DNA from 2 places in the Faecalibacterium sp. BIOML-A1 genome. Region 1 is predicted to be linked to the other one. Evidence: a T-box and tRNA genes for the amino acid it is inferred to sense, from the RefSeq annotation. Region 1 holds a T-box; the other holds one or more tRNA genes.
The links. The T-box of region 1 lies ahead of pheS (phenylalanine--tRNA ligase subunit alpha). A T-box ahead of a tRNA ligase gene usually reads a tRNA of that ligase, here a tRNA-Phe.

Region 2: it has a tRNA-Phe gene. The T-box ahead of pheS (phenylalanine--tRNA ligase subunit alpha) is inferred to sense a tRNA for this amino acid. The anticodon was not compared.

The regions. Positions count from the first base shown of each region.
Region 1 covers NZ_WKZJ01000008.1:119,823-124,872, reverse strand. Annotated here, with positions in the region: gene pheT (phenylalanine--tRNA ligase subunit beta) at 1-1,886, opposite strand, end outside; gene pheS (phenylalanine--tRNA ligase subunit alpha) at 1,905-2,927, opposite strand; T-box leader at 3,007-3,245, opposite strand; gene GKG36_RS10075 (glucosyltransferase domain-containing protein) at 3,368-4,963, opposite strand.
Region 2 covers NZ_WKZJ01000016.1:34,585-39,634, forward strand. Annotated here, with positions in the region: gene GKG36_RS13385 (toprim domain-containing protein) at 1-1,267, opposite strand, end outside; tRNA gene GKG36_RS13390 (tRNA-Phe) at 1,622-1,697, shown strand; tRNA gene GKG36_RS13395 (tRNA-Gly) at 1,728-1,803, shown strand; tRNA gene GKG36_RS13400 (tRNA-Asp) at 1,833-1,909, shown strand; tRNA gene GKG36_RS13405 (tRNA-Gly) at 1,996-2,071, shown strand; tRNA gene GKG36_RS13410 (tRNA-Cys) at 2,100-2,174, shown strand; gene GKG36_RS13415 (GNAT family N-acetyltransferase) at 2,556-3,038, opposite strand; gene recG (ATP-dependent DNA helicase RecG) at 3,189-5,050, shown strand, end outside.

The sequences.
Region 1 (5,050 bases):
GCCAGTGCTTCCAGTGCACCCTTAACGGTGAAGAAATCTTCTTCAGGGCCGAATGCGCCGATGCACAGGGTCTGGCGCTCGTGCGGATGCTCGTTGATGGGCAGTTCCTTGGCAAGATACACCGGTGCCATCTCGAACAGACGGCCTTCTGTGTTGCCCTTCTTGAGATTGTCCACAATGACATTCAGCATGGAGGGAGCCAGCAGGGTGCGCATGATGGACAAATTCTCGCTGATGGGGTTCAGGATGCGGATGGCCTTGCGGGCTTCATCATCCGCCGGGATGTGCAGCATATCCAGTTCTGCGTTGGAGTAGAAGGCCAGCGTGGAGGCCTCATAGAAGCCCTGTGCGGCCAGCAGACGCTTGGTCTTGAGCTGCTGCTTCTGGTCATAGTTCAGACCGCCGTTTGTAACGGAGGCAGTGTTCAGGAAGGTGGGCACAATGTGGTCGTAGCCGTACTCACGGATGACCTCCTCGGCCAGATCCGGGAAGCTCTCCACGTCCTCGCGGTACAGGGGTGCGGACACATCCCAGCTGCCATCGGCCTGTACATCCACCGTGAACTCCAGACGCTGCAGAATGTCGATCATGGTCTGATCCGGCACGGTGATGCCCAGCACGCCGCAGATCTTAGCCGGAGTGGTAACGATGTGCTTGCGCTCCATCGGGCGGCCATCGGTCAGGTCATATTCCAGCGTGGTGATGTCGCCGCAGTCCAGCTCCTGGATCAGGTGCAGGGCACGGGCAAGGCCCAGTTCAGGAGAGTGGCGGTCCACACCCTTCTCGTAGCGGGCGGAGGAGTCGCTGTTCTGGCCCAGAGCGCGGCTGGTCTTGCGCACGCAGTCGCGGGCAAAGGTGGCACACTCAAACAGCAGGCTGGTGGTGTTCTCATCCATGCCGGAGTTTGCGCCGCCCATGATGCCGGCAAGTGCCACCGGCTTTTCGGCATCGCAGATGACCAGATTGTTGGGGTTCAGAGTGAACTCCTTCTCATCCAGCGTGACGATCTTTTCGCCCGCATGGGCGCGGCGCACATCGATGGTGCGGCCGGCGACCTTGTTCAGGTCAAAGGCGTGCATGGGCTGACCCATTTCCAGCAGGGTGTGGTTGGTGATATCCACCACGTTGCTGATGGAGCGCAGGCCGCACAGAGCCAGATGGCGCTTCATCCAGCGGGGAGACTCGCTCATGCGGATGTTGCGCACATAGTGTGCCATATAGCGGGGGCACAGGTCCGGAGCCTCCACCTTGACGGTGATGGGCGCATCCGGCTCGCAGACGGCCTTGTAGTCCATTGCGGGCATGTGCAGGGGCTTGCCCAGAACGGCAGCCACCTCGCGGGCGATGCCCAGAACGGACTGGCAGTCCGGGCGGTTGGCGGTGATGGAGATATCAAAGATATAGTCGTCCAGACCCACCACCGGCGCAATATCGGTGCCGGGGACAGAGTCCTCGGGCAGAATGAGCAGGCCGTAGACCTCAGAGCCCGGGAACAGGTCATCGTTCAGGCCCAGCTCTTCGCCGGAGCACAGCATACCGTTGGACTCCACGCCCTGCATCTTGCGGGCCTTGATCTTGATGCCGCCGGGCAGGGTGGAGCCATCCAGAGCCGCGGGCACGCAGTCGCCCAGCTTCATGTTGGCGGCACCGGTGCTGATGCGGATGTCGTGGCCGTAGTCTCCGCAGTCCACCACACACTTGGTCAGGTGGGTGCCCTCCTGCTTTTCCATCTCCACGATCTTGCCGACGACCACCTTGCTGATGCCGGCATCCAGCGGGATCAGCTCTTCGACCTCAAAGCCGCAGGAGAAGAGCTTTTCCTCCAGTTCCTGCGCAGTAACGTCGATATCTACAAATTCTTTTAACCAGCTGAAAGGTACTTTCATTGTCTCTTCTCTCCCCTCTTATTCGTGGAACTGCTTGAGGAACTGCAGGTTGTTCTCGAACATCAGGCCGATGTTGTTGATGCCATACTTCAACATGGCGATACGCTCGATGCCGATGCCGAAGGCGAAGCCGGAATACTCGTCCGGGTCGATATTGCAGTTCTCCAGCACCTTGCGGTTGACGACACCGCCGCCCAGCACCTCGATCCAACCGGTGTGCTTGCACAGCGGGCATCCCTTACCGTGGCACTCGAAGCAGCTCACGTCCACCTCCACGCTGGGCTCGGTGAACGGGAAGTAGGAGGGACGCAGGCGGGTGCGGGTGTCAGCGCCGAACAGCTTCTGCACGAAGGTGTTCAGTGCGCCCTGCAGGTCGCCCAGCGTGATGCCCTTATCCACCACCAGACCTTCCATCTGGTGGAACATGGGGCTGTGGGTAGCGTCCGAGTCGGAACGGAACACACGGCCGGGCATCAGGATCTTGATGGGCGGCTTCTGAACGTCCATGGTGCGGATCTGGCCGCCGGAAGTCTGGGTACGCAGCAGGAACTCCTCCGACAGGTAGAAGGTGTCCTGCATGTCGCGTGCCGGGTGATCCTTGGGCACGTTCAGGCGGGTAAAGTTGTGGTCATCGTCCTCGATCTCCGGGAAGGTACCCACCGAAAAGCCCATGCCGGAGAACACGTCGATGATCTGGTTGGTGATCAGGGTCAGCGGGTGCAGACCGCCCACAGAGCGGGTCTTGGCGGGCAGCGTGATATCCACCGTCTCCGCAGCATTGCGGGCAGCAAGCTCTGCCTGCTTCACCTGTTCTGCAGCAGCGTCGTAATCTGCCTGAACCTTTGCCTTGAGTTCATTGATGATCTTGCCCATAGCGGGGCGCTCTTCCGGCGCAACGGTGCGCAGGTTCTTCATCAGGGCAGGGATCTTGCCGTTTTTGCTGAGGTACTCCTGCCAGAAGGAGGCCAGCGTTTCCTTGCCGGACACCTGACCAAGGCTTTCAGCGGCCTGTTTTGCCAGCTCGTCGATCATTGCTTGCATGGATGTTCTCTCCTTTATTCTTCGTGTTGATGAGCGGAGTGCAACAAAAAAGCTCCGTCCCCTGCCCGATTTCTCAGGCAAAAGGGACGAAGCTGTTGATTCTTAGCTCCGCGGTACCACCCGGTTTCCACCCGTGCACAGATGCCGGGCGGCTCTCAGAACGCCGTAACGGGGCGTGGCCGTTCTGTACTACTGCTGTTTCGCACAGACCGCTCAGGAGCGAACTTCAGCCAGCCCGCACACGGAAGCCCTCTCAGCCGGTGAAGCTTCTCTCTTTGCCGTGCGGTACAGACCTACTCTCTCCGTCGCTGCGTTTGGGAGTATTCAGGTTTTATAACCAAGAGTTATGTTACCACATTTCGGGACAGTTTGCAAGGGCTGTGCAGTTACTTTCCGCAAAAATCGCGTTCAGTGGAGGTTTTTTCACAAAGCCGCAACCATTATGAATCGTTTATGTCATCCATTATGAGCTGAAACAATTCTCCCAGGTCGATTAGTGGCGCAAACTCTTTATCAACTTTGTAATCATCTGAAATTTTTACCACGACCACACCGTCGATCTGCTGGATATATCCTTCCTGCGGATAGACTGGCATCTGTTCCAGCTCTGTTCTGCTGTACAGTTCCCCGTACTGTTCCACCGAGCAATGCTTGAGTTTTGCCGGAGTAATATCCCTGAAAACCGCTTTCCAAGACGCTCTGGCCGAGTAATCGTTCAGCCAGAAGCGGCCCATCTGCGCATACGGATTTGCATAGAGGTAATACTCCCTCTTCATAAAACTGGAGTTCGAGCTGGGTCTGCCCACAAACAGTACCGGCAGCTGCTCGTTATCGTCAAAATATCCGCTGCTCATCAGGTCGTCCGCAATGTGATCCGACATGCTCTTGAGTGTTTTTCTTCCCTCATACATAGCTTCCTGATCGATCACGGCAGAGCAGACATTGCCATAGACGACCAAAACCGCAAGTACTACAGCCCCTGTCCGGGCAGCACGTACATACTTTTTTACCATAGGCTGATTTGTGCGCGTCCCTTCAAGCAGCAGCAGACATACCGGCACGAACAGATTCAATCCTTCGCCCATCTGCAAAAGCCAGACCGCCTCGCTTGTGATCAGCATGATGGCATTGCACATGATGGGCAAAACGATCAGCGCTGCCACTCCCAGAAGGATATATTCCCAATTTTTCCGGTGAAGCATTTTTCTGAAGCGGTTCAGCAGTCCGCTGCTCAGCGCCAGAAATACCAAAACAAAAAAGCCCACCGGCTGCAGAATGTTATGCCGATAGTAATTCTGAAAAAAGTAAGCTCCAAACAGTTGGTAGGTCTCTGCAATGGCATTGGGCAGATTTTTCAGTATAGAAAGTACCGAAACATCCGCTCCTCCATTATAACTTGCCATCTGCCATCCACATGCCCATACGATCAGCTTTGTGAGCAGGAAATACAAAACCATTCCTGCAGCTGCGCTGCAAAGACTTCTTCCAATGTTGGCATGGACCTTTTCTCTGTCCACATTGCGGAACAGAAGCAGCAGAAGATATGTCAGCAGGAGCAGACAAAAGTTATCAAGGCTCGTCTGATAGCACGCAAGGCTCATGACCAGAAGCAGTGCTCCCTGTACGACCGCTTTTCTAAAATCTGCGGCACGAACCACACGCTCTGCCGCCAGAACAGAAAACAAAAATGAGCAGCCAAACACCGGCGACTGAAACCGATATGACAGCTGTATTCCAGTGACCGTGCTGGCCAGAACAGCCATACCCGCCAGATAGGTCACGACAGAATCCTTCTCTGTAAAAAACTTCCGAAGCAGGGTAACCGCCAGCGCCGACATGGAAAGCGTCAGCAATGAATTGAAAGGTTCCGTCTGGATGCCAAACCGCAGCGCATCGATCACCGGCCAGAGCCATCGGCCCGTGACTACCTGCCAATAGCCGCCGAAGAACCATGTATTGTTCCACAATCCGTCAAATGTATTGGTCAGCCGCTGGCTGATCAGCAGGAAAAACACTACCGCCGAAAACAGCAGCATCACCAGAAAATATCTTAGATCCGATATATCCAGCCCAAGGTCGTCCGGTTTCTGTACATCGATTTTTTCTTTCATCGTTATTTTCTC
Region 2 (5,050 bases), on a different contig from region 1:
CCCGGTTGGCAAGGTCGATTTGGGTGGACAGGGTTTTTTTGATGCTCTGGCGCGTTTTTTCCGCATGCTCACGGCTCTGCTTGTTCACCAGCACCTGCTGGCAGATCTTCTGGGCCTCGTCCGGCTTTTCCAGAAAATACACTTCCAGATAATGCTTGAGGAAGTCGGTCATAGCCTGCGAGACGAATTTGTTGGTGATGGCCTTTTTGGTCTGGTTCTCGTAGCTGGTGCGGGTGGAAAAACTGGACGAGACATACACCAAGCAGTCCTGCACATCCTGAAAGCTAATGGCGCTCTCACCTTTTTTATAGAGGTTCTTTTCCTTCAGGTACTTGTTGATCTGATAGACAAAGGCGGTGCGCACCGCGTGCTCCGGGCTGCCGCCGTGCTCCAGCCAGGAAGAGTTGTGGTAATATTCCAGCATCTGCACCTTATTGGAGAAGCAGAACGCCGCGCTCATGCGCACCTTGTAATCCGGCTGGTCCTCGCGGTCCCGGCCCACAGCCTCACTCTCGCAGCTGAACACCGGGGTCAGGGTATCCTCCCCTGCCACCTCGGCCACATAGTCCGCGATGCCGTGCTCATAGCACCAGCTCTCGTACCACGCCTTGCCAGTGGCAGGGTCTTTCTCCTTTTCATCGGTGAAGTTCAGGGTCAGGCCTGCGTTGACCACCGCTTGACGGCGCAGGGTATCCTTATAGTAGCTGCCAGGCACATCGATGTCGGTGAACACCTCGTCGTCCGGCTTCCAGTGAATGATGCTGCCGGTGCGGCGGCCCTTGTAGGCTTCCTTCTGCAGGCCGCCCACATTCTCGCCCTTTTTAAAATCAAGGTGATAGTGGTATCCGTCACGGTAGATATCGGCGGTCATCCATGCAGAAGCATACTGGGTAGCGCACAGGCCCAGACCGTTCAAGCCAAGGCTGAACTCGTAGTTATCCTCACCCTCGCCATACTTGCCGCCTGCATACATCTCGCAGAACAACAGCTCCCAATTGTAGCGCCCCTCGCCGTTGTTCCAGTCCACGGGCATACCGCGGCCAAAGTCCTCAACGATAACGCTGCCATCCTTACAGCGGGTCACGTTGATGGTATCGCCGTGGCCGTCGCGGGCTTCGTCGATGGAGTTGGAGACGATCTCAAAGATGGAGTGGGCGCAGCCCTCCACGCCGTCTGAGCCAAAGATAACGGCCGGGCGCTTACGCACACGGTCGGCACCCTTCAAAGAAGTAATGCTCTCGTTGCCATATTCCTGTTTTTTTGCCATGCTGCTCCTCCCGGCCCGGCCTTTCTTGCAAAAAAGCGGGCCGTCTGTAGTCAAATCATAAAACGCCACTGCCCTTTTTTACTATAATATAGGTATATGCAGAGAAAAAGGGCAAAAGTGCCTGAATTATTTTATTTTCATTAAACCATAGGTTGTTGAATTTGTCAATTTCTGTTTGGCGCGCCCGCACACAGCACGTCCTGTGCCGGATGTGCCGAAAGCAGGTTGAAAAAGTCATTCTTATTTTACGCGCTGGAGCGACCAAAATCAAGAAAGTTTCAATTTTCTGAAAAAAATTTGGATTTACCCCTTTACAAAATCGAAATTTCAGGTATAATAATCATCGTCCGGTGCGCCTCTGTAGCTCAGTCGGTAGAGCAGGGGACTGAAAATCCCCGTGTCATTGGTTCGATTCCGATCGGAGGCACCAGCTAAGGAAATCCAGCAGGGTTTCCAATATGCGGCCGTAGCTCATCTGGTAGAGCGCCACCTTGCCAAGGTGGAGGTAGCGAGTTCGAGCCTCGTCGGCCGCTCCATAACGGAGCAGCAACGGTTGCTCCAATATGGCCCGGTAGCTCAGTTGGTTAGAGCACCAGCCTGTCACGCTGGGGGTCGTCGGTTCGAGCCCGATCCGGGTCGCCACCAAGAAAGCGCAAGCTTTCACCTACTTTGAAACTTGTTTTCAGGGCATCAGAAATGATGGGTGCAAGGTAAAATGCACCGAATATGCGGCCGTAGCTCATCTGGTAGAGCGCCACCTTGCCAAGGTGGAGGTAGCGAGTTCGAGCCTCGTCGGCCGCTCCAACAGGAGTGGAATCCCACTCCTAAATATGGTGACGTGGCCAAGTGGTAAGGCAAGGGTCTGCAAAACCCTCATCCACCAGTTCAAATCTGGTCGTCACCTCCAAAAGAATCCCGGGAACTTCGGTTCCCGGGATTTTTTGTTTTTGCGCTGTTCCCTATCAGCCTCCTCGCCCTCTCCGTCACCTACGGTGACAGACTCCCCCTTTTGTCACCTGCGGTGACATCTTCCCCCGGAGCGGGGGAAGTCTTTCCTCAAAGGGAGAGCCTCTGGCGAAACCGGTCACTTTGCAGCTAAGCCGAAAAGTCTGCCGCAGTGCCGCACTTTCGCAGAAAGCGGCACTGCAAATGCCGTCTACCTTTACGCCCCCTCCAGTGAAAATGCAATGCCGGAGCTTCCGCGGACGCTCCGGCATTGCTCTCTTAAAAATTATTCTTCCGCTGAATACGGCCGGAGCAAGGCGTAGGCCATTCCAGATCGTCCCCCTCAGAACTTCAGCCGCATCTGGTACCACACCACGCCCCCGTGGGTGGAGCCGGAAACGCCCTCGTTCACAAAGCCGAACTTTGCATAGTAGTGCACCAGGGCCTCCTTGCAGGTCAGTACCAGCCCCTTCCGGCCTTGGGCCCGGGCGTCGGCAATGGCCTGCTGCAGCAGCTGCCCGGCGTACCCCTGTCTGCGGCAGGCCGGGATGGTGTTTACCCCAAAGATCATCTGCCAGGCACCATTCTCCCGGTGGAGGGAGGCGTCGGCGTACATCTCATCGGTCAGGTCCGGCCAGTCGGTGCAAAAGCCGTCCACAAAGGCCAGCAGCCTTTCCCCCTCCCACAGCAGCCAAAAATGATCGCCGTACTGCTGCAGCCGCCCGGCAAACTCCTCTGCCGTAGCCGCCTCTGCCGCCGGGAAGCAGGCCGCCTCCACCGCTGCAATGGCCTCCAAGTCCTTTAAGGTCCCCTTACGGATCTCCATAAATATTCTCCCCTCTTTTTCTTCCGAGTGTACCACAGTTCCTGCCCAAAGGCAAAGGTCCTGCCGGTTTTTCCTTTTTGGGCCATTTGCATCCGCTGCCGCTCCGTGTTACAATGGCTATATTGCATCCAGGAAAGGAGCTGACACGCCATGCCCGCCGAAAACCATACCACCCTCACCCCGGATACGCCGGTGCGCTACCTGAAGGGCGTTGGCCCCAAGACCGCTGAGCGGTTCGAGAAGCTGGGCATCGTGACGCTGGCCGACCTGCTGTGCCACTACCCGCGCAGATATATCGACTTCACCAAACCCTATTCCATCGCCGAAGCGCCCACCGATGTGGAGTGCGTCGTCAGGGCCGAGGTGTTCGCCAAACCCGGCGGGCGTATCCTGCCGGGCGGGCGGCGGATGGAGCGCATCACTGCGGGGGACGATGTGTCCAGTCTGGAGATCACATGGTTCAATAATCCGTATGCCGCCCAGAAGCTGCAGCTGGGGCAGGAATACTATTTTCAAGGCATCGTTACCGGCGGGATGCTGCGCCGCCAGATGGTCAACCCGCAGGTGCGCACCGCTGAGCAGATCAAGGCTTCTCCCTTTGAAGCGGTCTACCCCCAGACCGAGGGCCTGACCAGCAATGCCATCGCCAAGTGCGTGCGGCAGCTGCTGCCCCATGCAGAGCTTCTGCCCGACCCTCTTCCGCCGGAAATGCTGGCAAAATACCGTCTGCTCTCCAAGGCAGATGCCGTGCGGGCCATCCACTGCCCCGCCACCGAAGAGCAGGCCTATGCAGCCCGGCGGCGGCTGATCTATGAAGAACTTCTGGTTTTGCAGCTGGGCATTGGCCGGATGAAAAACCGGGGTGCCGCTGCCACCGGTGCGCCCATGCAGCTTGCCGACCCGTCCCTGTTCTGGGCCAGCCTGCCCTTTTCCCCCACCGGAGCCCAGCGCCGGGCCGTGAGCGAGATTCTGGCCGACATGGCGGGCGAGACTTCCATGAACCGCCTTTTGCAGGGCGATGTGGGCAGCGGCAAAACGCTGGTGGCGGCTGCCGCCATCTGGGCCTGCATCCGAGCGGGGTATCAGGCCGCGCTGCTGGCCCCGACGGAAATTCTGGCCACCCAGCACGCCGAAGGCCTGAACCGGATGCTTGCCCCCTTCGGGATGCGGGTGGCCCTGCTGACCGGCGGCATGAAGGCCGCTGCACGCCGCACCACCCTTGCCGCCATCCGGAACGACGAAGCCGACCTTGTGGTGGGCACCCACGCCATCCTCAGCGAAGGCGTAGAGTTTGCCCGGCTTGGTCTTGCCGTGATCGACGAGCAGCACCGCTTTGGGGTACGGCAGCGCGGAATGCTGGCCGAAAAGGCCGCGAATCCGCACCTGCTGGTGATGAGCGCAACGCCCATTCCCCGCACGCTGGGCCTGCTCATCTACGGCGATTTGGACATCTCCATTCTGGACGAGCTGCCGCCGGGCCGCACCCCGGTCAAAACCCGCTGCATCACCGGCAAAAAGCGGCGCGACCTCTACCATTTTCTCGATCAGGAGATTGGCAGAGGGCGGCAGGTGTATCTGGTCTGCCCCGCCATCGAGGACACACCGGATGGCGGGCTGAACGCCGTTAAGAGCTACTACGAGGACATTGCCAAAGCCCTGCTGCCGGAGCGCCGGGTAGGCCTGATGCACGGCAAGCTCAAACCCAAGGAAAAAGCTGCCGTGATGGAGGACTTCAAAGCCGGACGGCTGGACGCACTGGTGTCCACCACCGTCATTGAGGTGGGTGTGGATGTGCCCAATGCCAGCGTAATGGTGATCGAAAACGCAGAGCGCTACGGTCTGAGCGCCCTGCATCAGCTGCGCGGCCGCGTGGGACGCGGTGCAGCGGAGAGCTGGTGCTTTCTTGTCAGCGACAACCAAAGCGAAAACGTACAAAAGCGGCTGAAATTTTTGTGCAGCACCACGGACGGCTTTGCGGTGGCGCAGTACGATCTGGAGACCCGCGGCCCCGG